DNA from 3 places in the Pseudoalteromonas sp. SCQQ13 genome. Region 2 is predicted to be linked to each of the others. Evidence: predicted binding sites of a transcription regulator. Region 2 holds the regulator's gene; each other region holds the start of a gene.
What was found. Region 2 encodes sigma-54, which starts transcription at its own class of promoters, with help from an activator protein. Its sites were predicted from a motif close to GTTGGCACGNNNNTNGNNT; they were not measured.
Positions count from the first base shown of each region.

Region 1 (8,306 bases), on a different contig from region 2:
GAACGACCAAGTAATAAACCAAGTTATGTGCTTTCAGCAAGGCAAATTCAAGCACTGAGCTTTGCCGCAAATACAAACCAGTTAAATAACTCTATGGCTATTGGTTGGCTTGCAGTAGCGCAGCAAACTATTGATAGCGAAACCAGTTGTAAAGACGCCCATGCGCTATTTGAACGAGATAAATCAATTGCCAGCCTAGTGGTAATTAATTCGCAGTGTCAGCCAATTGGCTTGCTCCACAAAGAGCAACTTAGTGAAGTGTTTGCAGCGGCCTATGGCCATGCTTTGTATGACAAGCGTGCGGCCACTGTAGTAATGGACAGGCAACCGCTAGTGGTAGATGAAAACCAGCTGCTAGATAACGTTAGTCAGCAAATTACCGAATGCGACTTTGATATTCGCCGCCATATAGTGATCACCCGAGGGCAGCAGTATTTAGGCATTGTGCCAGTACGCGACATATTAAAACATATAACAGATGAAAAAATTCGTCATGCGCAGCACGCTAACCCATTAACTATGTTACCCGGTAATCTAGCTCTTAACGATGCCATAGAGCGGCGTTTAGCTACACAAAAGGCGTTTTCATTGGCGTATTTAGATTTGAACCATTTTAAACAGTTTAATGATTTGTTTGGTTATGCTAGCGGCGATAGTGTAATTAAACTATTAGCAAATATTACGATGCAGGCGTGTAGTAATACAAACAGTTTTGTTGGCCATATTGGCGGCGATGACTTTATGGTGCTATTTGATAATAATGCTGTCGCAGTGTGCGAGCATATTATTCGCCAATTTGAAATAGAATCACAGGTGTTTTTTAGTTCCGAACATATTAAAAATAAGGGATATTGGAGTGCAAATAGAGAAGGGAAGCCACAATTTGTGCCATTAGTAACACTGGCAATAGGCTTAGTTACTCCCGATTTACACCATTATAAGAATAGCCATCAGGTTGCAGCATTGGCAAGTAATGCTAAAAAATCAGCAAAGCGCTTTGCTCATAGCCATTTGTTTTTATGTCGGCGTAGTAAGCCAAGTAGTGTGGTTGCTAGGTTAGAAAAACAAGCAGTTTAATCGTCATAAATAATTTTTTGCAGACAACAAAAAAGGAGCCTAAGCTCCTTTTTTAAACCATGCAGTTTTTATTAACGAAGTAATGACTCAGTTAATACAGGGCGAATTTCGCGAATTATTGCTTGAGTTAGCTTAGGTGCGCCACAGATAATGTTACCACTATTGTTATAGTTTACGCCGCCAGCAAAATCTACAACCATGCCGCCTGCTTCTTTTACTAATAGCTCGCCTGCAGCAGTATCCCAAGGTTTTAAACCAATTTCGAAAAAGCCATCAACGCGTCCAGCAGCAACATAAGCCATGTCTAGCGCAGCAGAGCCCGCACGACGGATATCAGCTGTATGTATGAATAAAGCTTTAAACGCTTCTGTGTATGCATCTAGGTGTTGTTTTTGCTTGAAAGGGAAGCCAGTAGCTAAGATTGAACCGCCTAAATCAACTGTTTTAGAAACGCGTAAACGTTTGCTATTAAGTTGTGCGCCTTGACCACGAGAGGCAGTGAAAAGCTCACCACGAATTGGATCATAAATAACGGCTTGGTCTAAACGACCTTTTACTTTAAGTGCGATAGAAACCGCAAAATGAGGAATACCCTTGATGAAGTTAGTTGTGCCATCAAGCGGGTCAACAATCCATTGGTAATCTGCATCCTTACCTTTATGCTCGCCTAATTCTTCACCAACAATGCAGTGATCAGGGTAAGAGCGTAAAATGGTGTCGCGAATTATAGCTTCAGCTTCTTTATCAATGTTAGTCACTAAATCGTTAGTGCCTTTTTGTTGAACTTCAACTTTTGATAAATCTTCACTTGCACGAAGTATAATTTTGCCTGCGTTACGCGCAGCGCGAACCGCAATGTTTAACATTGGATGCATGGTATTACCTTTGGGTTGTAAAAGAACGTTTATATATTTTAGCTGGCGTATTTTAGCGACTTTTGCCATAAAGTAAACAACAAAGCCTAAATACTTTTGTTTGTTTTTTGTACTTACTTGATGTGCAGGGCATTTTATACAAATTCAGCATTGATGAATCTGCAAAGCACTTTTTAAATGTGTTCTAGTGCTTTAAAAATTTAGCATGTTTTTTACTCTTTAACCTGGGCCCAAGTTAAAAGCTATGAACATGCTTTTATAGGTAGTTCATCACATTGGAGTACCACTTTTACCACCAAGTTGGGTTTTTAATTGGTTAGCAAAGCTAATAAATTTTTCTTTAATGGTGCGCTTAATCTTTATTTCTACCGAGCCCATAATAGCCTTTCCCTCAATATGGATGGTCGGGCCTTGATGCTTGTTAAGTGCCACTGTTTTATTTTCAACACTACTAATAATGCTAAACATTTTTGATACTACATTAACGTGTTCTGGTACGTATATTTCATCACTGCCAAAAATACAGTTAACATGAATCGTTATCTCTTGGTGGGTAAAAATAGCATCGGTAAAATCAAGTACTACCGAGCCCATAAAGTTAGTCAGGTAAATATTTTTAGGCACAATCCACTGGCCACTTCTTTCATTGGAGCCTAAAATACTGCGTAATGTAAAGTCACTCTGGCTAAATTGCTGAGCGCTGTAATTGGGTGAAAATTGCGAATGTTTTTGGGCATTATATTGCTGATCAGTATTAAGGGTTAAATCCTCAACTAAGCTAACAAGGACTTCATTATTATTTGTAGCCATTGCCTCATCTAAACGCCTTTCAAATGCTTCTACAGAAATAACTCCGTGGCTGTAATTATAAATTAGTTGATCAATCACTTCTTCGCGCACTTGCTCTTGCGGGCGGTCTGTTATTTTTACGCTCATTAGGGTATTCCTTTTATTTTACTATTGTCACTATATAAGCAAAGCATATACCAAAAATATTATTGTTATTAATCAGCTTGTTATGTTTTTAGCCTATTTGTGACTTTGTTATATTAACGATCCATTAACCAAAATGGTAATTATCTAGTTATTTTCACTACTGAGAACTTTTTACCGATAAGTCGGTAAAAAAGTGGTGTATACAAAGTAAAGTTATTTTATATCCCGCCTTAACTATCTGATTTTACTTATTTATTAAAGTTGGCCTAAAGCTGGCATTAGTTAAAGTGTCTTTAATCAAAAGGAGAAAGATTATGAAAACATTTAACAAATCTATCATTGCGGCGTTAGTTTTAGGTACTACGGCTATGGGTGCTCAAGCGAGCAGCTGGGAAAATGAAAGTAAAGATGCTTGGATTGATGGTAAGGCTGAAACAGTGCTTCTTATGAACACTAACCTCAATAACTTTGACATCAACACTGATGTAAAAAATGGCAAAGTTATACTAACAGGTAAAGTTAATAGCGAACTCGACAAAGAGCTAGCAGAAGAACTTGTACTGAGTTTAGATGGCGTAACAGATGTTGATAACCAGCTTACTGTTGTGAAAAGCATGAACAGTAAAAGCCATGACAACATGAAAGATGATGATGGTAGCGGCTTAACCGACGCTAAAATTACCACAGTCATCACAACGCGTTATTTATTTAACTCAGAAGTTGGTGGTACAAACATTGATGTAGATACTGACAACGGTGTAGTTACTCTTACCGGTACAGTGAACTCAGATGCTGAAAAACAGCTTGCAGTAAAAATTGCTAAAAATGCTGAAGATGTTCGCGACGTAGTAGATAAACTAACGATAGTTGCAAAGTAATATAGTATTTATAAAACCCAGCTCTGCTGGGTTTTTGCTTATAAATTTTTTATTTATAAATAAGGAGAATATTTATGGATATTATACGTATTATTTTTTCAATCTTACTGCCACCACTGGGAGTATTTTTACAGGTGGGTTTAGGCTTACATTTTTGGATAAATATTTTACTTACGTTGTTTGGTTACTTCCCTGGAGTAATACATGCAATATACATTATCGCAAAAAAATAATTCATTTCTGTTTGTCGCGTAATATAAGCTGTAAGTTGCTTATTTAAAGCCCAATTTTTAAATTACGCGATATACAGCCTTCCATTTCACTTTTACTTAGCTGCCAGTATTAACCCTAAATTCTGCAAATTTTAATATTATACCCATAAAAAGATTACTATTTAAGCAGTTAGACCATTGATTGTTAAAATAAAGACTTTTGCTAGTGACAAGCCTCTAAAAACTTTTTATACTGCACCCCGCTTTAGTCGCTATGTGACTAAACGCTTCTTAAAAAATTAACTGTTTACAGTTATACAAAAAGTTGGCCCCTTAGCTCAGTTGGTTAGAGCACACGACTCATAATCGTTAGGTCCCCAGTTCGAGTCTGGGAGGGGCCACCATTTTTAAATATACCTACTAAAAATCATTCCAATCATTAACTAATAAATAGCTCTATGTTGTGTTAATTACACTTTAAGTATATTTTTGCCTGTTTCATTATAAAATAATAAATAGAATTGTTTTACGGCAATAAAAAATCCCTAGTTAGGGATTTTTTACAGAGTACTTATTAACGCTTTTAAGTTAATACCTATATTATTAATAACATGATCATTCTGACTTATTAAGTAGCTAATTAACCGCGTTAGAAATAGCCTATAGGTCACTATACATTATGACTTTGATTAGTGATTAAGCTGTTTTTTTGGTACTAGAATTGTTCACTAATTTAATGTGACGGGTAAAATAAATTAATTTTTACGGTAGATCTCATGTTCAATATCGTAAATATTAACGCTTAAACTGTCTGATGCTCTGCAATAGGTTTTTAAACACTCAAGTAGTTGCTCACTTAACATTTGTTTTTGCTCAATAGAACGTCCCGCCAAAATGTGTACCGCAATATGTATAAACCCCGACCCGCCTGCGCCAAGTAGATATTGCTGATAGGAAATAGCGCGTGTTTTTATGGTTTCTAAATCAAATAAATTACTTTGGAAAGCGGCGTTGTGAATTTTTTCTACAAGTACTTGTGGTAATACAGGGAGGTCTTCTGAGTGTTCAATAATAATGTGCGGCATTTAGGCGTTCCTATTATGAGTTACTACATGTGTGAACCTTATTATACCAAATACCAGGTTACCCGCTAACCCCTACAATGCTGAATTAGCATCTTTTTGTTTTGCACAATTAGCCATTAAGAAGTGGTATGGTGCGGCAAAGGTGAATGTATATAGCGCAATGTTTATTTTTTACAACATGTGTTTTGTAGCTGTAAATACGTTTAGTATAGAAAAATAAACCGTATCCCTCTTTAAGTATGTTGGAGAACACGATGAAGTATTTAAAAGTCAGCTTTTTACTCGCAGGTATGCTTACCTTAACAGCGTGCTCAGATGATGTTGCCTCTGTAAGCCTTGGGTTATTTACCACCAAGGATGTAATTGTAAATTCGCAACAAGACCCTTTAGTCACTGGGGTAACGTGCCATATTAGCCATATAGAAGCTAATTTAGATTTTTCAGACCCTTCTGATATGTCAATTTCGTGTCGGCAAACCGGGGTTATTACCGCAGAGCAATTGCAGCAGATTGATCGGAGTAAATCTGGGGAAGTGGTATTTAAATCATCTAAAAGTATTTTGTTTAAATCATTAAAAGTGCGTCGTATTTACGATGCTAAAGCACATACCTTATTGTATTTGTCGTACTCGACTAAAGAGTCTACGGGGAGTCATCATCATGCGTTATCTACTGTGCCATTATACAATACACAAGCATGGCAATGGGCGCTTGGGCAAGAGCGAGAGTAAGCTATGTTAGCGTTATTTAAGCCCAAACCATTACTGGCTGAGCAAGAGCAGCAATGGTTAATTGATACCTTTATATGGGCAGTTGAAAACTTTGATGTTGAGTTTTTTACCCAGCATACGCAAATCACTTTGCCCACGGTTGAGTTCTTTCCCGACTCGGTATCGAGTATTGAAGAAATGGCCACTAAGGTATTTAACCGCGTAAGTAGTTATGCGGGTATGACAGCGTGGCCTATTCAACTAGTTGCACCGCAGCAGCTCACTCCACAGGTTTTTCCACAGTTTAAATTTAGCCAACAACTACGTGGCGAAGGCGCTAAATTAATTGTACCGCCTAGCCAGGCTATTAATATTTCGTTTAATCCAAATCAAGTAAACCAGCCACAAGACTTAGTTGCCAGTTTTGCTGGAACGTTAGCGACTATTTTAATTCATCATGTAGGCGTATTACCACCGGGCGGAAAAGACTACTTAGCGCAAGCTGCTGATGCACTGGCTTGCTTTTTAGGCTTTGGGGTAATGATGAGCAATACGGTATATCAGTTTAAGGGCGGCTGTGGCTCGTGTTATAACCCTTATGCAAATCGCGAAGCGTCGTTGAACGAAACCCATACGGTATTTATGCATGCGTTAGTGAGTTACTTTAAAAATGATAAACGCTCTAAGCAGCATTTAAAACCGCATTTGCGCGGCCAATTTAAAAAAGCGCAAAAAGAAATTAAAGCATTAGTCAATAACTCAGCTAACCCGCTGTTATTAGCGTATATGCCAAACTAAGCAGAGATATTGTGTGAATTACTTAGACGAATTTTTACTGATTGCCGTAGCGCACTTTTTTGCAGTAGCAAGCCCAGGGCCCGATTTTGCTGTGGTATTAAAGCAAAGTGTGCAGCAAGGTAGGCGCAATGCTCTTTGGACTAGTGCAGGTGTTGGTGCGGCTATTTTATCATTTGAGCCGAAAAACTCCGTCCTTTAGGTCGGGGATGTAAGGTTTTAGCGCAACGCGCTAACAATAGAGCTTGAATCTTACAAAAACACTGTGTATCTTGTAAGGCATGAAAGAGATAGCGGTTAAACAACGGTTCTACCCAACACCTGAGCAAGTAACCTTACTTGAACAGACGTTTGGCTGTACGCGTTTTGTTTACAACTCTATTCTTCGTTGGCGTACTGATGCTTACTACAATGAGCAAATCAAGATTAACTACAGCAAAGCATCAAGCTATCTAACTGAACTCAAGAAAAACCCTGAGTTCCCTTGGCTTAATGATGTTTCTAGCGTTCCTTTGCAGCAAGCAATCAGAAACCAACAAACTGCTTTTAAGAACTTCTTTGAGGGTCGAGCTAAATACCCAACTTTCAAAAAGAAGCGCTCGAAACAAAGCGCACAACTAACCAAAGCAGCATTCAGATATACTGATGGTCAGTTGTTCATGGCTAAATCTAAGCAACCTATAAATGTTCGTTGGTCGCGAGAGCTGCCTAGCGAACCAACCACCATTACAATTAGCAAAGACAGTGCGGGTCGCTACTTTGTATCTTGTCTGTGTCGCTTCGAGCCAAAACCACTATCGATTAGTAAAAATACAGTCGGTATTGATTTAGGTTTGACTGACCTTGTTATTGCCTCCAACGGTTTCAAGTCTGGAAATCCCCGTCACACCAAGCGTTACGCTAGTAAACTAGCTAAGACTCAACGTGTGCTATCGAAGAAGAAGAAAGGTTCTTCTAACTTCCACAAAGCCAGAAAGAAAGTCGCTCGCGTTCAAGCAAAGATTGCTGATTGTCGTCACGACTTCACCCACAAACTGACTTCCCAATTGATAAACGATAATCAAGTGATTAGCTGTGAAAGTCTGAGCGTAAAAAACATGGTCAAGAATCGAAAACTTGCTAAAGCAATTAGCGATGCCAACTGGGGCGAGTTCGTGCGCCAACTTACCTACAAAGCTGAGTGGTACGGTCGAACTGTAGTTAAGATTGATAAGTGGTATCCAAGCTCTAAACGCTGTAATTGCTGCGGTTACGTTGTCGATTCCTTGCCGTTACATATCCGTAAATGGTCGTGTCCTCAATGCTCTAGCGAGCTAGACCGCGACATAAATGCGGCACTGAATATTAAAGCTGTCGGGCAGACAGTGTTAGCCTGTGGAGCGTAAGTAAGACTTTAGATTCTTTTGAATTTAAAGCGATACGCTATGAAACAGGAATCCCCCTCCTTTCCCGACTTGTCGGGCGCGAAGCGAGGTGGGGGAGGATGTCAAGGGGCTTAAATACTTGGCCGGTGCCTATTTAGCTTATTTGGGAGTGCAAGCACTGCGAGCAGCCAAACCGGGGGCAAATCTAAATGATAATATTGCCAACAAAACGGTGCCAGCAGAGCCCGTTTGGTTTGCCTTTCGGCGCGGCTTTTTAACCAATGCATTAAACCCTAAAGCCACCTTGTTTTTTATTTTAATAGCTTTGGCTATTCGTGTTGTAATTTAAAACCAAGTTACATTATTTAATTTTA
Region 1 covers NZ_JADYXG010000020.1:43,320-51,625, forward strand. Annotated here, with positions in the region: gene I6F41_RS14810 (GGDEF domain-containing protein) at 1-1,077, shown strand, start outside; gene suhB (inositol-1-monophosphatase) at 1,149-1,952, opposite strand; gene I6F41_RS14820 (LiaF domain-containing protein) at 2,223-2,888, opposite strand; gene I6F41_RS14825 (BON domain-containing protein) at 3,203-3,766, shown strand; gene I6F41_RS14830 (YqaE/Pmp3 family membrane protein) at 3,841-3,999, shown strand; tRNA gene I6F41_RS14835 (tRNA-Ile) at 4,306-4,382, shown strand; gene I6F41_RS14840 (5-carboxymethyl-2-hydroxymuconate Delta-isomerase) at 4,734-5,063, opposite strand; gene I6F41_RS14845 (CreA family protein) at 5,318-5,794, shown strand; gene I6F41_RS14850 (hypothetical protein) at 5,798-6,571, shown strand; partial or broken gene I6F41_RS14855 (LysE family transporter) at 6,585-6,740, shown strand; gene I6F41_RS14860 (RNA-guided endonuclease InsQ/TnpB family protein) at 6,850-7,953, shown strand; partial or broken gene I6F41_RS14865 (LysE family transporter) at 8,063-8,248, shown strand.
Region 1: the regulator sigma-54 is predicted to act here: its motif matches at 2,925-2,943, upstream of I6F41_RS14820 (LiaF domain-containing protein).

Region 2 (8,306 bases):
ACCAAGGTGAAGAGCTAAAAGCATTTAATACAAAAGATGGCTTTGGTATTAAAGCACTTATTAACAGCGGCTTTGAAGTAGCGGTTATTACCGGCAGGCACTCGCAAATAGTACAACAACGTATGACCAGCTTAACCGTGCAGCATATTTATCAAGGTCAAGAAAACAAGCTTATTGCCTACCAAGAACTTAAAAACAAGCTTAATTTGAGCGATGAGCAAATTGCTTATATTGGTGATGACGGCCCTGATATGCCTGTTATGGAGTTAGTTGGCTTTGCAGTCGCAGTAAACGACGCGCACCCACTAATTAAACGCTTAGCACATTACACTACGCAAATGCCGGGTGGTTTTGGTGCAGTAAGAGAGCTAACCGACTTACTTATGCTTGAAAACAATAAACCATTAACTAGCCAAGGCACCAGTTCATGAATATAGCGCGCATAGTCTTAAGCGTTTTATTCATCACCTGTATGGTTTGGCTTTGGTACCCTTATTTTACTCAGGTAAATACGGTTGCTAAAGCCGACTCAGAAGTAATAGCTAAACCCGATTACACCGCCATTGAGCTAAAACAAACAGCTTTTGACGAAAACGGTGAAATTAGCCATAAAGTAACTGCGGTTAAAACGGAGCTTTACGAGCAGCTAGGATTTACCTTATTCGAAAAACCTACTTTCATATTGTACGACGACAGACAAAAAACGTGGCGTATCAATGCTGATGAAGCAACACTTTACGATGAAAGACAATTAATTTTAGAGGGTAATGTAACTGCCCAAAACTTAATTGATGGCGCAATGATAGACAAAATTACCGCCGACAATATTCAAGTAGATATAATGCTACTCACTATGCGCAGCGAACAGCCCGTTATTATAACTGGACCGAATTTAAAGATCACCGGTAAAGGCCTTGAAGCCAATTTAACAACCGAGGTGATAAAACTAATTAACCATACGCGAACACTATATTATGACCAATAACCTTGCAAAAATACTTATTATTCCATCGCTTATACTTGTATTTAATAGTAATGCGGCAGAGCAAAGTACTTCCCCATTAGCTAATCAAATTTCTATTAGTGCTGACCGCCAAGAAGGCCAACTAAAAGAAAACGTTGGTATTTTTGAGAAAAACGTCGAGATAATTCACGGTAATCGTCGTATCACCGCCGATCGTTTAGAAGTACATAAGCGCGACGAACTTGGCGATAATAAACAACTATTAATTGCCACGGGCAGCCCTGCATATTTTGAAGAAAAGCAAGCAGATGGCACTGTCATGAGCGCCAGCGCTAACGAAGTACGTTACGATGTAGCGAAACGTTTTTTAACCCTGGTAGGAGATGCAAACATTTCTCAAGCTGGGCAAAAAATTACGGCTAAAAGCATCACCTATGATATAGAGCAACAGCTTATAAGTGCTGAAAAAGATGAAAACTCAACTGATCGGGTACACACTATTTTAGTGCCTGTAGACGTAAAAAAAGAACAAAAACTCAATAAAGGTCAGCCATGAGTACATTAAAAGCAGAGCTATTAGCAAAAAGCTATAAAGGCCGTGAAGTTGTTAAAAATGTAGGACTTGAAGTAAAAGCTGGCAGCATTGTTGGTTTACTTGGCCCAAATGGCGCAGGTAAAACCACTACCTTTTACATGATTGTAGGCTTAGTACCTAGCGACAAAGGTAAAATATTAATTGATGATAACGATATTACCTTACTTCCTATGCACAGCCGTGCTCGTTTAGGTATTGGTTATTTACCACAAGAATCTTCTATTTTTAGAAAGCTCACTGTGTATCAAAATTTAATGGCTATTTTAGAAACGCGTAAGCAACTAAATAAACAAGCCAGGGAAGAAACCCTAAATAGTTTATTGGACGAATTTAGCCTGCAACATATTCGCGACAGCTTAGGTATGGCGCTATCTGGTGGTGAACGTCGCCGCGTAGAAATAGCACGTGCTTTAGCTGCAGATCCTAAATTTATATTGCTTGATGAGCCCTTTGCTGGCGTGGATCCTATTTCAGTACTCGATATTAAAAAAATTATAGAACACCTTAAAAATCGTGGTATTGGCGTACTAATTACCGACCACAATGTAAGGGAAACCCTTGATGTTTGTGAAAAAGCCTACATTGTTTCTCATGGGGAGCTAATTGCATCTGGTACTCCTGAATTTGTATTAAACGATAAAACAGTACGTGATGTTTATTTAGGCGAGCAGTTCAAACTGTAATATTTATGTTATTACTATAAGCATCTGCTAAGATTAATCATATCAATTTATAAGGATTGTTAGAGATAAATGAGGCAATCATTACAGCTGCGCATGGGCCAGCAACTTACAATGACTCCGCAACTGCAACAGGCTATTCGCTTATTGCAGCTTAGTACCTTGGATCTCCAGCAAGAAATACAAGAAGCACTTGATAGCAACCCATTACTTGAAGTTGATGAACAAGATTACACGGAAGAATCAGCAGGTAAAAACGAGCAAAAAGCAGATGACATTACTGTTAGCGCCTCTGCTGACGACACCCCAAGCGAGTATGAGCAAGATAGCGGTGAAGCACTAAATAAAGACACCATAAGCGACGACATGGCCATGGATGTATCATGGGATGAATATATGAGCGCAGCGCCTGCCTCTTCATCAGGGCCAATGCCTGAAGATGAATCTATTTATCAAGGTGCATCAACCGAAACCCTGCATGAATACTTAATGTGGCAATTACAGCTCACCCCTTTTAGCCCTACCGACGAAGCTATTGCCATAGCTATCGTTGAAGCCGTAGATGACTCTGGTATTTTAACCCTCAGTTGCGAAGACCTTTTAGCAAGCTTTAACCAAGAAACTGACGACGAACACGAAGTAGAACTAGATGAAATAGAAGCAGTGCTAAAGCGCATTCAATTATTTGATCCTGTTGGTATTGCAGCTCGCAGCTTGCAAGAATGCTTATGCATTCAATTAAATCAATTTGATAAAGACACCCCTTATATTAACGAAACAAAAATGGTGTTAACTGATCATATCGATTTACTCGCTGCTCGCGACTATCGTACGTTAATGAAAAAAACTAAGCTCAAAGAAGAAGAGCTTAAAGAAATAATGACACTTATTCATACGCTTAATCCTAAGCCTGCGGATACTATTGTCAGAGAAGAGTCTGAATACGTTATACCTGACGTGTCTGTTAAAAAAATAAAAGGCCGCTGGGTGGTAGAGCTAAACCCTGATAGCATGCCAAAAATACGTGTTAACAGCCAATATGCGGCTATGTCTCGTACAGTAAAATCCAGCGGTGACAGCCAATTTATTCGCTCGCACTTACAAGAAGCTAAATGGTTTATTAAAAGCCTAGAAAGTAGAAACGAAACACTCCTGAAAGTAACTAATTGTATTGTTAAGCAGCAACAAGCGTTTTTTGAACATGGCCCAGAAGCCATGAAACCTATGGTATTAAACGATGTTGCCGAAATAGTTGAAATGCACGAGTCGACTATTTCACGGGTCACTACGCAAAAATATATGCACACTCCACGTGGCATTTTTGAGCTTAAGTACTTTTTTTCAAGCCATGTAAGCACCGAAAATGGTGGCGAATGTTCATCAACTGCCATACGTGCCCTGATTAAAAAGTTGATAGCTGCAGAAAACTTAGCCAAACCATTGAGTGATAGCAAGATTGCAGATATATTGGCTGAGCAAGGAATTAAAGTAGCTAGACGGACAATTGCAAAATATCGCGAATCTCTGGCTATTCCCCCGTCGAATCAACGTAAAAGCTTGATTTAAGACGTACAACAAAGAGGAAAATGCTGATGCAACTAAACTTAACTGGTCGTCATGTAGACATTACAGACTCATTAAGAGACTATGTAAATAATAAATTTGCAAAGCTGCAAAGACACTCAGATCACATAACTAATGTGCATGTTATTCTCGATGTAGAAAAATTAAGTCAAAAAGCTGAAGCAACAATTTTTGTAAGTGGCGCTGAGCTATTTGCATCGACCGAACACCAAGATATGTACGCTGCCATTGACTCGTTGATTGACAAACTCGATCGTCAAGTAATTAAACACAAAGAGAAGTTTGCTCGACACTAACACTATGAAATTAAGCTCACTTATATGCCAGGACTGCAGCAAAGCTGTGGTCCTTTTTAATAGTAAAAAAAGAATTTTAGAATTCATCAGTGAACTCGCGCATAAAAAAATGCCGTATTTACCTCAGCAAGATATTCTCACTGCTTTATTGGCAAGAGAAAAGCTAGGTAGTACCGGTATTGGCCGAGGAATAGCAATTCCACATGGCCGTATGAGCGGGGCACAAGAGCCTCTTGCCTTAATTTTAATAAGCGAAACCGCTATTAATTTTGATGCAATTGATAATCGTCCAGTTGATATTTTTGTTGCGCTTATAGTGCCCGATGGCGATAACCAGCAGCACTTGAAAACACTAGCCACAATAGCTGATAAACTAAACGATAAAGAGTTTTGTAAGCAATTGCGTGCGGCAAAGTCTGATGAAGCGTTATACCAAGTTATTTTGGATCAATCCTAGTTACTAATAAAGGGGTGGTAAATGGAATTAATTATTATAAGTGGCCGTTCAGGTTCTGGTAAGTCAGTTGCTTTACGTGTTGTAGAAGATTTAGGTTACTATTGTGTAGATAATATTCCGGTAAATTTGCTGCCTTCATTAGTGCGCAGTGTCTCTGATAACTACGATAAAATAGCCGTTAGTATAGACGTGCGTAACCTGCCTAAAGACCAGCAGCAGTTTAACGATATCCTTGAGTACTTGCCCGACTTTGCTAAACCAACGTTATTTTATTTAGATAGCGACGATCAAACGTTAATCCGCCGTTATTCAGAAACACGTCGTTTGCACCCGCTTTCGATTGATTCGCTACCGCTAGATTTAGCAATAAAAAAAGAAAAAGAATTACTCGATGTACTCGTAACGCGGGCTGATCATGTCATTGATACAACCGATTTAAGTGTGCATCAACTTGCTGAATCTATGCGTGAAACCATACTCGGTAAAAAAGACAAACAGCTTATCATTACCTTTGAGTCGTTTGGCTTTAAGCATGGTATTCCCAAAGGTGCTGATTATGTTTTTGATGCGCGTTTTTTACCAAACCCACACTGGGAACCGGAGCTCAAGCCTTTAACTGGATTAGATCAACCAGTAAAAGATTATTTAGCTAGTCATAGTATTGTGCAAAAATTCACTTGGCAAATTCAAACCTTTGTACAAACGTGGTTACCACACCTAGAGCGTAATAATCGCAGTTATTTAACCATTGCTATTGGTTGTACTGGTGGTCAGCACCGCTCAGTTTATTTAGCGCAAACAATTGGTGAAAGCTTTGCTATGTCTCACCCTAATGTAAAAATTCGCCATCGCGAGCAAGAAAAATAATTCAATTTAAATAATCATCTGTTCAGCTTAAGTAGAGTATCTTATGCGCTTAGAAAATACATTTTTAATAAAAAACAAGCTAGGCCTGCATGCTAGAGCTGCTACCGTATTAGCACAATTAGCGGTACAATTTGACGCATCTATTACCTTATTTCAAGATGAAAAAGAAGCCGCTGGCGATAGCGTACTGGCTTTAATGTTACTAGAAAGCAGCCAAGGTAAAGAAGTAAAAGTAGTGTGCGAAGGACCCGATGCAGAGCATGCTTTACATGCCGTTGGCCAATTAATAGCGCAGCGCTTTAACGAACAAGAATAGTAGGCACTTTATTTAAACCAAGTAAACGAGCTAAAATATAGGGTTAGTGAAACCTTAAGCTAGTTTGGCTAAAAAAAGTAAGATAAACTGAACGAAGTTAATGACTAACTTCTTCCCTAACGTTATAAAAATAAATTAAGGACGCCAATGCCCGAAACTTTCGAACAAGACTACCCACTACAACAATTACAACAAGTGACCAAGTCACTCAATAGTGGTCAGTTTGTTCAAGTTAGGCGCATGCTGGCAAAAACAGCTCCTTGTGATACCGCACTTTTACTAGAATCATCACCGCATAAAGTTCGTCGCCTGCTCTGGCAATTAGTTGATCCAGATGTACAAGGTGATGTTCTTGAAGAACTCTCTGAAGATGTACGTTTAGGCATTATTGCCCAAATGGAACCTAAGCACATTGCTGCTGCCACTGAAGACATGGGCCACGATGACTTAGGTGAAGTACTGCGAAGCCTGCCTGACACGGTTTATAAAGACGTGGTTAGCGCCATGGACATTCAAGATAGAGAACGTGCTACGCAAGCACTCTCCTATCAGGAACGCTCTGCTGGCGCGCTGATGAACACAGATACAGTAACCATTCGCCCTGATGTAACCCTAGATGTGGTACTGCGTTACATTCGTCTGCGCGGCGAACTCCCTGAGGGTACCGACGACCTTTACGTTGTCGATAAGCATAACTGTTTTTTAGGCGCTTTATCGTTAAGTACCTTACTAACCAATTCGCCCGAAAAAATTGTTCACGACCTAATGGATGAAGACTGTGAGTCTATTCCTATTTCGATGGATGAAAGCGAAGTGGCGCAGTTATTTGAACGTCATAACTGGATATCAGCCCCAGTAGTTGACGACAACGCCCAGCTACTTGGCCGTGTTACTATCGATGACATTGTTGATGTAATTCGTGAAGACGCAGAGCATCACTTATTAGGTTTAGCGGGTCTTGATGATGAAGAAGATACCTTTGCACCGGTTTTAAAAAGCTCAAAAAAACGCTCTGTTTGGCTAGGTGTTAACTTATTAACGGCTCTGGCAGCTGCTTTTGTTGCCAGCTTTTTTGAAGGCACTTTAGCAATACTGCCTATTTTAGCCGTGCTTAACGGCATTGTCCCCTCAATGGGTGGGGTGGCCGGTAGCCAGTCATTAACCTTGGTTATTCGTGGTATAGCAGTGGGCCATATTAACCAAACTAACCAACGTTTTGTAATGATAAAAGAGCTCGCCATTGGTGCATTAAACGGTATTTTATGGGCTGTTTTAATTGCCAGTGTTATAGCCCTATGGCAATGGGACTTAATGCTTGGCGCGGTACTGGCGTTTGCAATGTTTATGAACTTAGTTGTTGCGGGTGTGGCGGGTGCGTGTATTCCTATAATACTTAAACGTATGAAAATAGACCCTGCACTTGCTGGCAGTGTAATACTCACTACAGTAACCGATATAGTAGGTATATTTGCCTTTTTAGGCACCGCAACTTGGTTGCTGGTTTAATAAATAAACCAGCGCACATTACTGTGTAAATACGCGCTGGTTAAAAGTAACTTTTACGCAATATAATTTAACCAGCGTTCAGGTTATCAGGTTATCTAGTCTTCTTTATTGATTGTAGAGCCATCGACTCCTTCTTGCTTTGACGATTGTGTATTTACTTTATTACTTATTATTGCATCGAGGTTTTCGCCACCTTTAACCCCAAAATCTAAACTGCGTATTGGGAATGGAATACGAATATCAGCCTCATTTAGTGCTTGCTGTACTGCCACAACACCTTTGTGGCGTACTGTCATAAAGTCTGGCTCACCAGGGTATTTAATCCAAAACCACAATAATAAATTAATACTACTGTCGCCAAAACTCTCTGCGTATACGGCCGTTTCATCTTGGCGTATTACAAACTCAAATTGATTAATTTTATCCACAATAACGTTTGCGGCTTTTTCTATGTCTTCTGTTAATGAAATTCTTACCGGCACTTCTATGCGTCTAACGCCTAGCGTGCTGTAGTTTCGCAATACATTTCTAAATAGTATTTTATTAGGCACTAGTATTTGCTGCCCATAAAAGCTCTCTATTAGTGTATTACGCAGGTTTATTGAATGCACAGAGCCAAACACATCATCAGTTTTTATTACATCACCTGGTTTAAATGGCTTACGAATACCCATAGCAATACCTGCTATTAAGTTTTCGGTCATATCTTGAAATGCAAAACCAATCGCTAAACCAACAATACCGGCACCAGCTAGTAATGACGTTACCGTGCCTTTTAAGCCCATAAAATCCAGTGCTATAAACACTCCTACACTTAATATCAGCACTTTAAATATAGAAGCCATTAAATCAGCTATCTGTTTTGAATCGAGGGAGCGGCGTAATAAATTTTTCATTAAGTTACCGGCAAAGCGAGCCAGCATAGAAAATAGAATGACAATAATAACTGCCACAATAAAATTAGGAATATGGCTTATAACGACATCAAACCACCCTCCGAGCTTTTCTTCGATAAGTTTTTCGGCGTCGCTAATTGAGGGA
Region 2 covers NZ_JADYXG010000002.1:127,964-136,269, forward strand. Annotated here, with positions in the region: gene kdsC (3-deoxy-manno-octulosonate-8-phosphatase KdsC) at 1-431, shown strand, start outside; gene lptC (LPS export ABC transporter periplasmic protein LptC) at 428-985, shown strand; gene lptA (lipopolysaccharide transport periplasmic protein LptA) at 975-1,520, shown strand; gene lptB (LPS export ABC transporter ATP-binding protein) at 1,517-2,242, shown strand; gene I6F41_RS02320 (RNA polymerase factor sigma-54) at 2,312-3,805, shown strand; gene hpf (ribosome hibernation promoting factor) at 3,832-4,119, shown strand; gene ptsN (PTS IIA-like nitrogen regulatory protein PtsN) at 4,124-4,576, shown strand; gene rapZ (RNase adapter RapZ) at 4,598-5,443, shown strand; gene I6F41_RS02340 (HPr family phosphocarrier protein) at 5,487-5,759, shown strand; gene mgtE (magnesium transporter) at 5,907-7,265, shown strand; gene I6F41_RS02350 (mechanosensitive ion channel family protein) at 7,361-8,306, opposite strand, start outside.

Region 3 (8,306 bases), on a different contig from region 2:
GTGAAGTCACTATTTTTGCATCAAAGTGCGTATACAAATCTAACCATGGTTTTCTATGTGTTCGCTCAACTTGGCAATACGTAAGCTCATACCTTCAATTATTCTATCTTTAATTTTTTCGCGTATTACATTGGGTAAGCGAGTAAGGGCATCAGAGGTAATAGCAAGCACAATTGCATCCGTTTTAGCACGTGCGCTAATGCTGCGTGCGCGGTTATTAATAAAAGCGCCTTCACCAATAAACTCCCCAGGACGTATAGTACCGAGCTCTAATAAATGGTTGTGCTTAAACACTATTAATGCACCGCTAAGTACTATAAATAAGCGCTTATCGTTGTCGTGCTGTTTAAATAAAAATGAATTCTCGCGCACTAAATATAATAAACCAAACGACTCTAAAAGTATTTGGCGCTCGTTAAGGCTAAATTCTTTAAAAAATCCTAAACGATTGATAATTTCCATCTGTTTAAATAGCGGAATGTTCTCTATTAACTTCATTAATTACCTAAGAGTTTATTACGCGCAAAACTAATTAATGTTGCGCTCTTTTAATTTACGGGTCAATGTATTGCGTCCCCAGCCTATTTTTATAGCGGCTTCTTGTTTGTGGCCTGCGCAATTGGCGAGTGCTGTTTTTATTAAGCGGGTTTCTAGTTGCGCTTGAATATTAGGCCAAATATTTTCCTTACCTTGTTTAAGTTCCTGATTAAGCCATAACTGGAAGGCATCTAACCAATCGCCTTCTTCTTGAGTTAGTGAGGCATTAATAATTTCAGGTGGCAAGTCTTGCTCGCTAACAAGCTCGCCAGGAGCCATAACCGTAAGCCAACGGCAGGTGTTTTCTAATTGACGTACGTTACCGGGCCAACTGAACAAGCGTAGCTGCTCAATTGCTTTAAGGCTAAGAATTTTGCTTTCTACTTGTAGATCTTTAGCGCTTTTATGTAAAAAGTGCAGTGCTAGACGCTCAATGTCTTCGGTACGTTCTCGAAGGGCTGGTAAGCGCAGGCGCACTACATTTAAGCGATGAAATAAGTCATCCCTAAACTTGCCTTGTTTTACGAGCTCTTCAAGGTTTTGATGGGTTGCAGCAATAATACGCACATCTACTTTTATGCTTTTATGCCCGCCAACACGGTAAAACTCTCCATCAGATAATACTCGCAGTAGTCGAGTTTGTACGTCGAGAGGCATATCGCCAATTTCATCTAAAAATAGAGTGCCGCCATTGGCTTGTTCAAAACGGCCTTTTCGCACGCTATCTGCACCAGTAAAAGCCCCTTTTTCATGGCCGAATAATTCTGACTCAACCAGCTCTTTAGGGATTGCGGCCATATTTAGCGCAATAAATTGGTTTTCTTTACGTGGACTATGGTTGTGCAGGGCGCTGGCAACAAGCTCTTTACCCGTTCCTGACTCACCATTAATAAGTACACTCATGCTTGAGGCTGCAAGCTTACCTATGGCCCTAAACACTTCTTGCATGGCAGGTGCTTCGCCAATTATATGTGCGCTTTTAGGGGGCGTGAGTTTACGTTTAACTTTTTTTGTAGAATTAGCTCTATAGGCGCTTTCAACTAGGGCAATCGCCTCGTTTAAATCAAAAGGTTTGGCTAAATATTCAAAAGCCCCTTTTTGAAAGGCATTTACGGCGGAATCGAGATCTGAATGCGCGGTAATAATAATAACCGGTAAGCCGGGCACTTGCTCTGCTATTAGCTCTAGCAGTGCCATGCCGTCCATACCGGGCATTCTTACATCGGAGATCAGCACACTAGGTTGGCTAAATTTTAATGCATTAAGCACACTTTGTGCTTCAGCAAAGCTTTGTACTGTAAAACCTGCGCGAGTAAGCGCTTTTTCTAATACAAAACGAATTGAGGCATCGTCATCTACAAGCCAAACTGTTTTCATGCATACTCCAAGGCGTTAATCTGCAAAAGGCAGATAAATATTAAATTCGGTGTGACCAGGCCAGCTATCGCACTCAATATAACCATTGTGTTGATCAATTAATGTTTGCGCTATAGAAAGCCCCAATCCAGAGCCGCCATCTTTATTAGTGATCATAGGATAAAACAAAGTATCGCGTACACTAATATCAATCCCTGGGCCATTATCGAGCACTTGAATTAACAAGGCTTTTTTGGGTGCCTTACCGGGCCGGCGGTGCTGATAGTTAATTCGGGTTTTAATTTTTATTTCCCCACCATTAACTAATGCCTGCTGGGCATTACGCACAATATTAAGCACCACTTGCTGCACTTTACTTTGGTCAATATAAACATCGGGAATACTCGGATCGTAATCTTTTACCAAGCGAATATTGTCACTATTATCTAGGGTACTTAATTTGATCACCGACTCTAAGGTTTGATGTATATTGCCATAAGACTTTTGCGGTAATTGGTTAGGCCCAAGCAGTCTATCTACTAATTCACGCAATCGGTCGGCTTGCTCAATAATAAGCTCGGCACATTCATTTCTTTCTTGCTGGTCTACCTCGTATTGCAATAACTGCGCCGCTCCGCGAATTCCCCCTAAAGGGTTTTTAATTTCGTGCGCTAAACCTCGAATTAAATTACGTGCGGCTTGGTATTGATGCATTTGATTTGATGCTTGATCGAATTTAATTTCATCATCGGTTTGCCGACATTCTAATAAAATATAAAGTGCACCTTGGTATTTTATCTGTTTTGAACTGACTGCTAATTTAGCATGGCGAGAATCAACAAATACCACGTCAGCCCTATGCTGGTGGCAATCTACGCCATCAATTAAAGAGTATTGCGCTATGCGTTTTAAATCGATTGAATGGTAGTTAAATAAATCATCAAAAGACTGCCCTAATAAACGCTTAGTGCCTAAACCAAGTAGTTCACTGGTACTGGTATTGGCATAAATAAGCGTAAAGCTTTCGTTTAAAAGCATCACGGCGGTGGTTTGATTTTGCCATATGGCATTGAGTAGCTCAGGGCTAAAGTGTGTGTTATTAAGCATTGTTGCACCATTTTAGTGCGCCTGTGTTTTCAGGCAAGTAATTTAATGAAATTGCACTGCAATTGCTATTTTTAATGTGAATTAGGTGGGAGTTAATTACCTAAGCTTAAGCCTTTTCTATGCATAAAAAATACACTCAATGGGCTTGTCGCAATGACTTGGTTTTGTTTGTTGTACAGCTTAACTTGCAGAGTGTGCTCACCACGCTCTACATCTCTTAAAGCAAAGGTTGAGGTATCACTTGCTGCGCCATAGGCTTTACCATCAAGAAATAGCTGTATTGTAAAGTCGTTTTCAAAGCGGGGGGTAATGCGAGTAGATACATACACAGAGCCGGTGTTTTCACGAATAGTTTGCTGATGCTCAGGCGATGCAATACCAATACTAAATGCAACCGGCTGCGCTTTAGTTTGATTATTTAATATATCTGTATTTGTTGCAGGCATGGTTAAATCTTGGCTGGTGAGTTTTATCTCTTTGGCGCCAATATGGGGGGTATCTGAAAACACCAGTACGCCATTTTTATCTTTCCATGCGTAAATTTTTTTTTCACCAGCGTAACTACAAACACTTAATAATGAAGTAATTAGTAGTAATAAAATCTTGCTACTCACTCTGCAACCCTGCATTTTTAACATTAACTTTACTTTAGTGGAGAAAGTACTAATTTACCATTAAAAAAGCCCGCAAAGCGGGCTTAAAGGTATATTTTATAACTGTTAATTAAAATTAACAGCTGTAATACATTTCAAACTCAATTGGGTGCGTTGTCATGTTAAGTCTTTCAACTTCTTGACTCTTAAGTTTAATGTAAGCATCAATTAAATCATTAGAGAACACGTCACCTTGATTTAAAAACTCACGGTCAGCATCAAGAGATGCCAGTGCTTCTTCTAATGAAGAGGCAACGGTTGGAATTTCTGCTGCTTCTTCTGCAGGTAGGTCGTATAAATCTTTATCCATTGCATCACCAGGATGGATTTTATTTTTAATTCCATCAAGGCCAGCCATAAGCATGGCAGCAAAAGCAAGATACGGGTTAGCCGTTGCATCAGGGAAGCGTACTTCAATACGACGACCTTTAGCTGATGGTACTACCGGAATACGAATCGATGCAGAACGGTTACGTGCAGAGTATGCAAGCATTACTGGTGCTTCGTAACCTGGTACTAAACGTTTGTACGAGTTAGTAGAGGCATTAGCAAACGCATTAATTGCTTTAGCATGTTTAATAATACCGCCAATGTAATAAAGCGCATCTTCAGAAAGACCGCCGTACTTATCACCTGCAAATAAGTTAACACCGTCTTTAGCTAACGACTGATGACAATGCATACCAGAGCCGTTATCGCCAACAATAGGTTTAGGCATAAAAGTGGCTGTTTTGCCGTATAAATGAGCCATGTTATGAATAACATATTTCATTTCTTGAATTTCATCGGCTTTAATCACCATAGTATTAAAGCGCGTAGCAATTTCGTTTTGTCCAGCAGTTGCTACTTCGTGATGATGTGCTTCAACAACTTGTCCCATTTCTTCTAATACTAGACAAGTAGCAGAGCGCCAATCTTGAAAGTCATCAACAGGAGCAACTGGGAAGTAACCGCCTTTAACGCCAGGGCGATGACCTGTATTGCCGTCTGCGTATTCTTTATCTGAGTTCCAAGCAGCTTGCTTAGAATCGATTTTGTACATAGAGCCAGACATGTCTGTTTTATATTTTACGTCATCAAATACGAAGAACTCTGGCTCTGGGCCAAATAAAACCGTATCAGCAATACCCGTAGAGCGCATATATTCTTCAGCACGCTTTGCTACAGAGCGTGGATCGCGCTCGTAACCTTGTAATGTAGAAGGCTCTACTACGTCACAACGTATAATTAATGTGGCTTCTTCAGTGAATGGGTCAAGCTTAGCTGATTCAGCAACAGGCATTAGCACCATGTCTGATTCGTTTATGCCTTTCCAGCCAGCAATTGAAGAACCATCGAACATTTTACCATCTTCAAAAAAGTCTTCATCAATTTGGTGATGAGGAATTGAAATATGCTGCTCTTTACCTTTGGTATCAGTAAAGCGTAAATCAATGAACTTAACGTCATTTTCTTTAATAAAATCTAAAACCGATTGCGACATGTGTCCTCCAACTATAAGGTTTTGTTATTGCTGCTTAAATGCTTTGTGTTTTATAAGCTGATTTTGTGCCACTATTGTAACTTAATGTTTATAAACATAAAAAATACAAAAGTAATAACGGCTGTTTCTAATGCGCACCATTGTGGTGCGTAAATGCTTCAATATAGTGCAACAGTTACAGAGTAAAAAGTTGCTCGCTATTTAATCGTGATAGACTAACATAAAGTAAATACAAAAGACTGACCAAAATAGCAATAAAGTCATTAAAGTGGAGGTTTTTATAAAAATATTAAAAATTTTATTTTTATAATTAGTTAATTTAAAACAGTAGGTTAAATAAAAAAACCAGAAAGTTTGCAAATTTATTTTGGATAAACTTTCATCCATTCCATTTATAAGGGATAATATGCGCCCTTTTAAATCCTATGCTGGGACATCTCGTGAAAACGCAGGTGAGTGCGTAAGCCCCTGCAGGATCAATGAGATTCAATTTCTCTGAGTGAATATTAATGAGTATCGAAAAGATAAGAAATATAGCAATTATCGCCCACGTTGACCACGGTAAAACTACACTGGTTGACAAACTGCTTGAGTTTTCAGGCACATTAGAAACACGCGGCGGTAATGAAGAGCGCGTGATGGATTCAAACGATATAGAAAGAGAACGTGGTATTACCATTTTAGCGAAAAACACCGCTATTTCATGGAACGGCTACCACATTAATATCGTAGATACTCCAGGACACGCCGATTTCGGTGGTGAAGTGGAACGCGTACTTTCAATGGCTGACTCAGTATTACTAATTGTTGACGCTCAAGAAGGCCCAATGCCACAAACGCGTTTTGTTACGCAAAAGGCATTTGCGCAAGGTTTAAAGCCAATCGTAGTAATTAACAAAATCGACAAGCCAAGTGCACGTCCTGATTGGGTTATGGATCAAATCTTTGATTTATTCGATAACTTAGGCGCCACTGACGAGCAGTTAGATTTTAAAGTAATCTATGCATCAGCAATCAACGGCTGGGCAACATTAGATTTAGACGAGCCATCTGATAACATGGATGCCATGTTCCAAATGATCGTTGACGAAGTATCACCACCAGATGCAGATCCTGAAGGTGACTTCCAAATGCAGATTTCTCAACTTGATTACAACTCATACGTGGGTGTAATTGGTGTTGGTCGTATCAAGCGTGGTTCTGTTGCTCCAAACCAACAAGTAACTATTATTAGTGCTGATGGTACTAAACGTAACGGTAAAATTGGTACAGTACAAAGCTACTTAGGCCTTGAGCGTATTGAAACAGACCGTGGTTATGCAGGTAACATTGTTACTGTAACCGGTATTGGCGAGCTTAAGATTTCAGATACTGTTTGTTGTCCTACTAACGTTGAAGCATTACCACCACTAAGTGTTGATGAGCCAACAGTAACAATGACATTCTCTGTAAATAACTCACCGTTTTGTGGTAAAGAAGGTAAGTTTGTAACGTCACGTAATATTCGTGAGCGTTTAGACAAAGAGCTAGTACACAACGTAGCACTTCGCGTTGAAGATACTGCTAGCCCAGATAGCTTCCGTGTTTCTGGCCGTGGTGAATTACACCTAGGTATCTTAATCGAAAATATGCGTCGTGAAGGTTACGAGCTTGCTGTATCTCGTCCAGAGGTAATTTTGCGTACTGTTGACGGTGTATTAGAAGAACCGTTTGAAACAGTAACAATTGACTGTCAAGAAGAGCATCAGGGTTCTGTAATGGAGCAAGTTGGCCTACGTAAAGGTGAGCTTACTAACATGTCTCCAGATGGCAAAGGCCGTATGCGTTTAGACTTTATTATCCCAAGCCGTGGCTTAATTGGTTTCCAAACTGATTTCATGACAATTACTTCGGGTTCTGGTCTTATGTACCATACGTTCGATCATTACGGTCCTCATAAAGGCGGTTCAATCGGTGTTCGTAAAAACGGCGTAATCATTGCAAATGCTACAGGTAAAGCACTGACTAACGCATTGTTTAACTTACAAGAGCGCGGCCGTTTATTCATCGGCCACGGTGTTGAAGTTTACGAAGGTATGGTTATCGGTATTCATAACCGTGATAACGACCTTACAGTTAACGCCCTTAAAGGTAAGCAGTTAACTAACGTACGTGCATCTGGTACAGATGAAGCACAAACGCTTTCTCCACCTTTAAACTATTCACTTGAGCAAGCGCTTGAGTTTATTGATGAAGATGAGTTAGTTGAAGTAACGCCACTAAACATTCGTATTCGTAAGCGTCATCTTACAGAAAACGAACGTAAACGTGCGGGTCGTGCGCCTAAGTCATAATCTATTAATTTAGAATAATGATTTTAAAAGCCGCTGTATTGCAAAATACAGCGGCTTTTTTGTGTTTGTGGGTTAGCTAAATAAAAGGTTAAAGAGGGTAGATTAAAGAAATTACCACCACCGCGATAATTGGTGTGCTGTGCACTTGTGCACTACATTGAGTTTTTCCTCTAAAAGCGCAGCGCCTCTTAACCTCTTTGTGAATAATTCACTTAAAGATCTTTTGTACGCAGAGTGAGCTTAAAACAGCCGATAAGGCTAAGTACTAGTGTTTGTTGGTAGGGTATTTTTCGTTGGGTTTCGCTGCGCTCAACCCAACCTACGTGCATTAGTTAAAGTTTAATTGTTTCGCCTTCATTTAAAATATACAGCGGTACTGGTGCATTCATTTGTTTATACATATGCAGTAAGCGCGATAGCGCTGAGTGGCTGCTGTGATCGCCCATTTGCCAACTTGAGTTGCCATACCCCCATGGTATCATTACTTTGCAATTAAGCTCTGTGGCCGCATTAAGGGCATCCTCTGGCGTAGTATGAACGTATCGATACCCTTTAGCGTTGGTTTTATGGTAATAAGAGGCAATTGGCATTAGGCATAGGTCTATATCACCGTATTTTTGTTGTATGTCTTTAAAGTGTTTTGAATAGCCAGTATCGCCGGCAAAAAATAAGGTGCTGCCATTTTGTTCAAGCAGCCAGCCATTCCAAGAATCTTTATTATCATCTTCGTAAATATAGGGAATAAGCACCCGATTACTAAAGTGATGTGCAGGCACTGCGTGTATGGTTAAGTCCTCAATGCTGGTTTTTGCATACCACGCCATTTCAGTAATATTA
Region 3 covers NZ_JADYXG010000015.1:58,873-67,178, reverse strand. Annotated here, with positions in the region: gene I6F41_RS12875 (Crp/Fnr family transcriptional regulator) at 40-498, opposite strand; gene ntrC (nitrogen regulation protein NR(I)) at 529-1,914, opposite strand; gene glnL (nitrogen regulation protein NR(II)) at 1,930-3,000, opposite strand; gene I6F41_RS12860 (DUF4124 domain-containing protein) at 3,093-3,614, opposite strand; gene glnA (glutamate--ammonia ligase) at 3,730-5,136, opposite strand; gene typA (translational GTPase TypA) at 5,646-7,469, shown strand; gene I6F41_RS12845 (MBL fold metallo-hydrolase) at 7,802-8,306, opposite strand, start outside.
Region 3: the regulator sigma-54 is predicted to act here: its motif matches at 5,191-5,209, upstream of glnA (glutamate--ammonia ligase).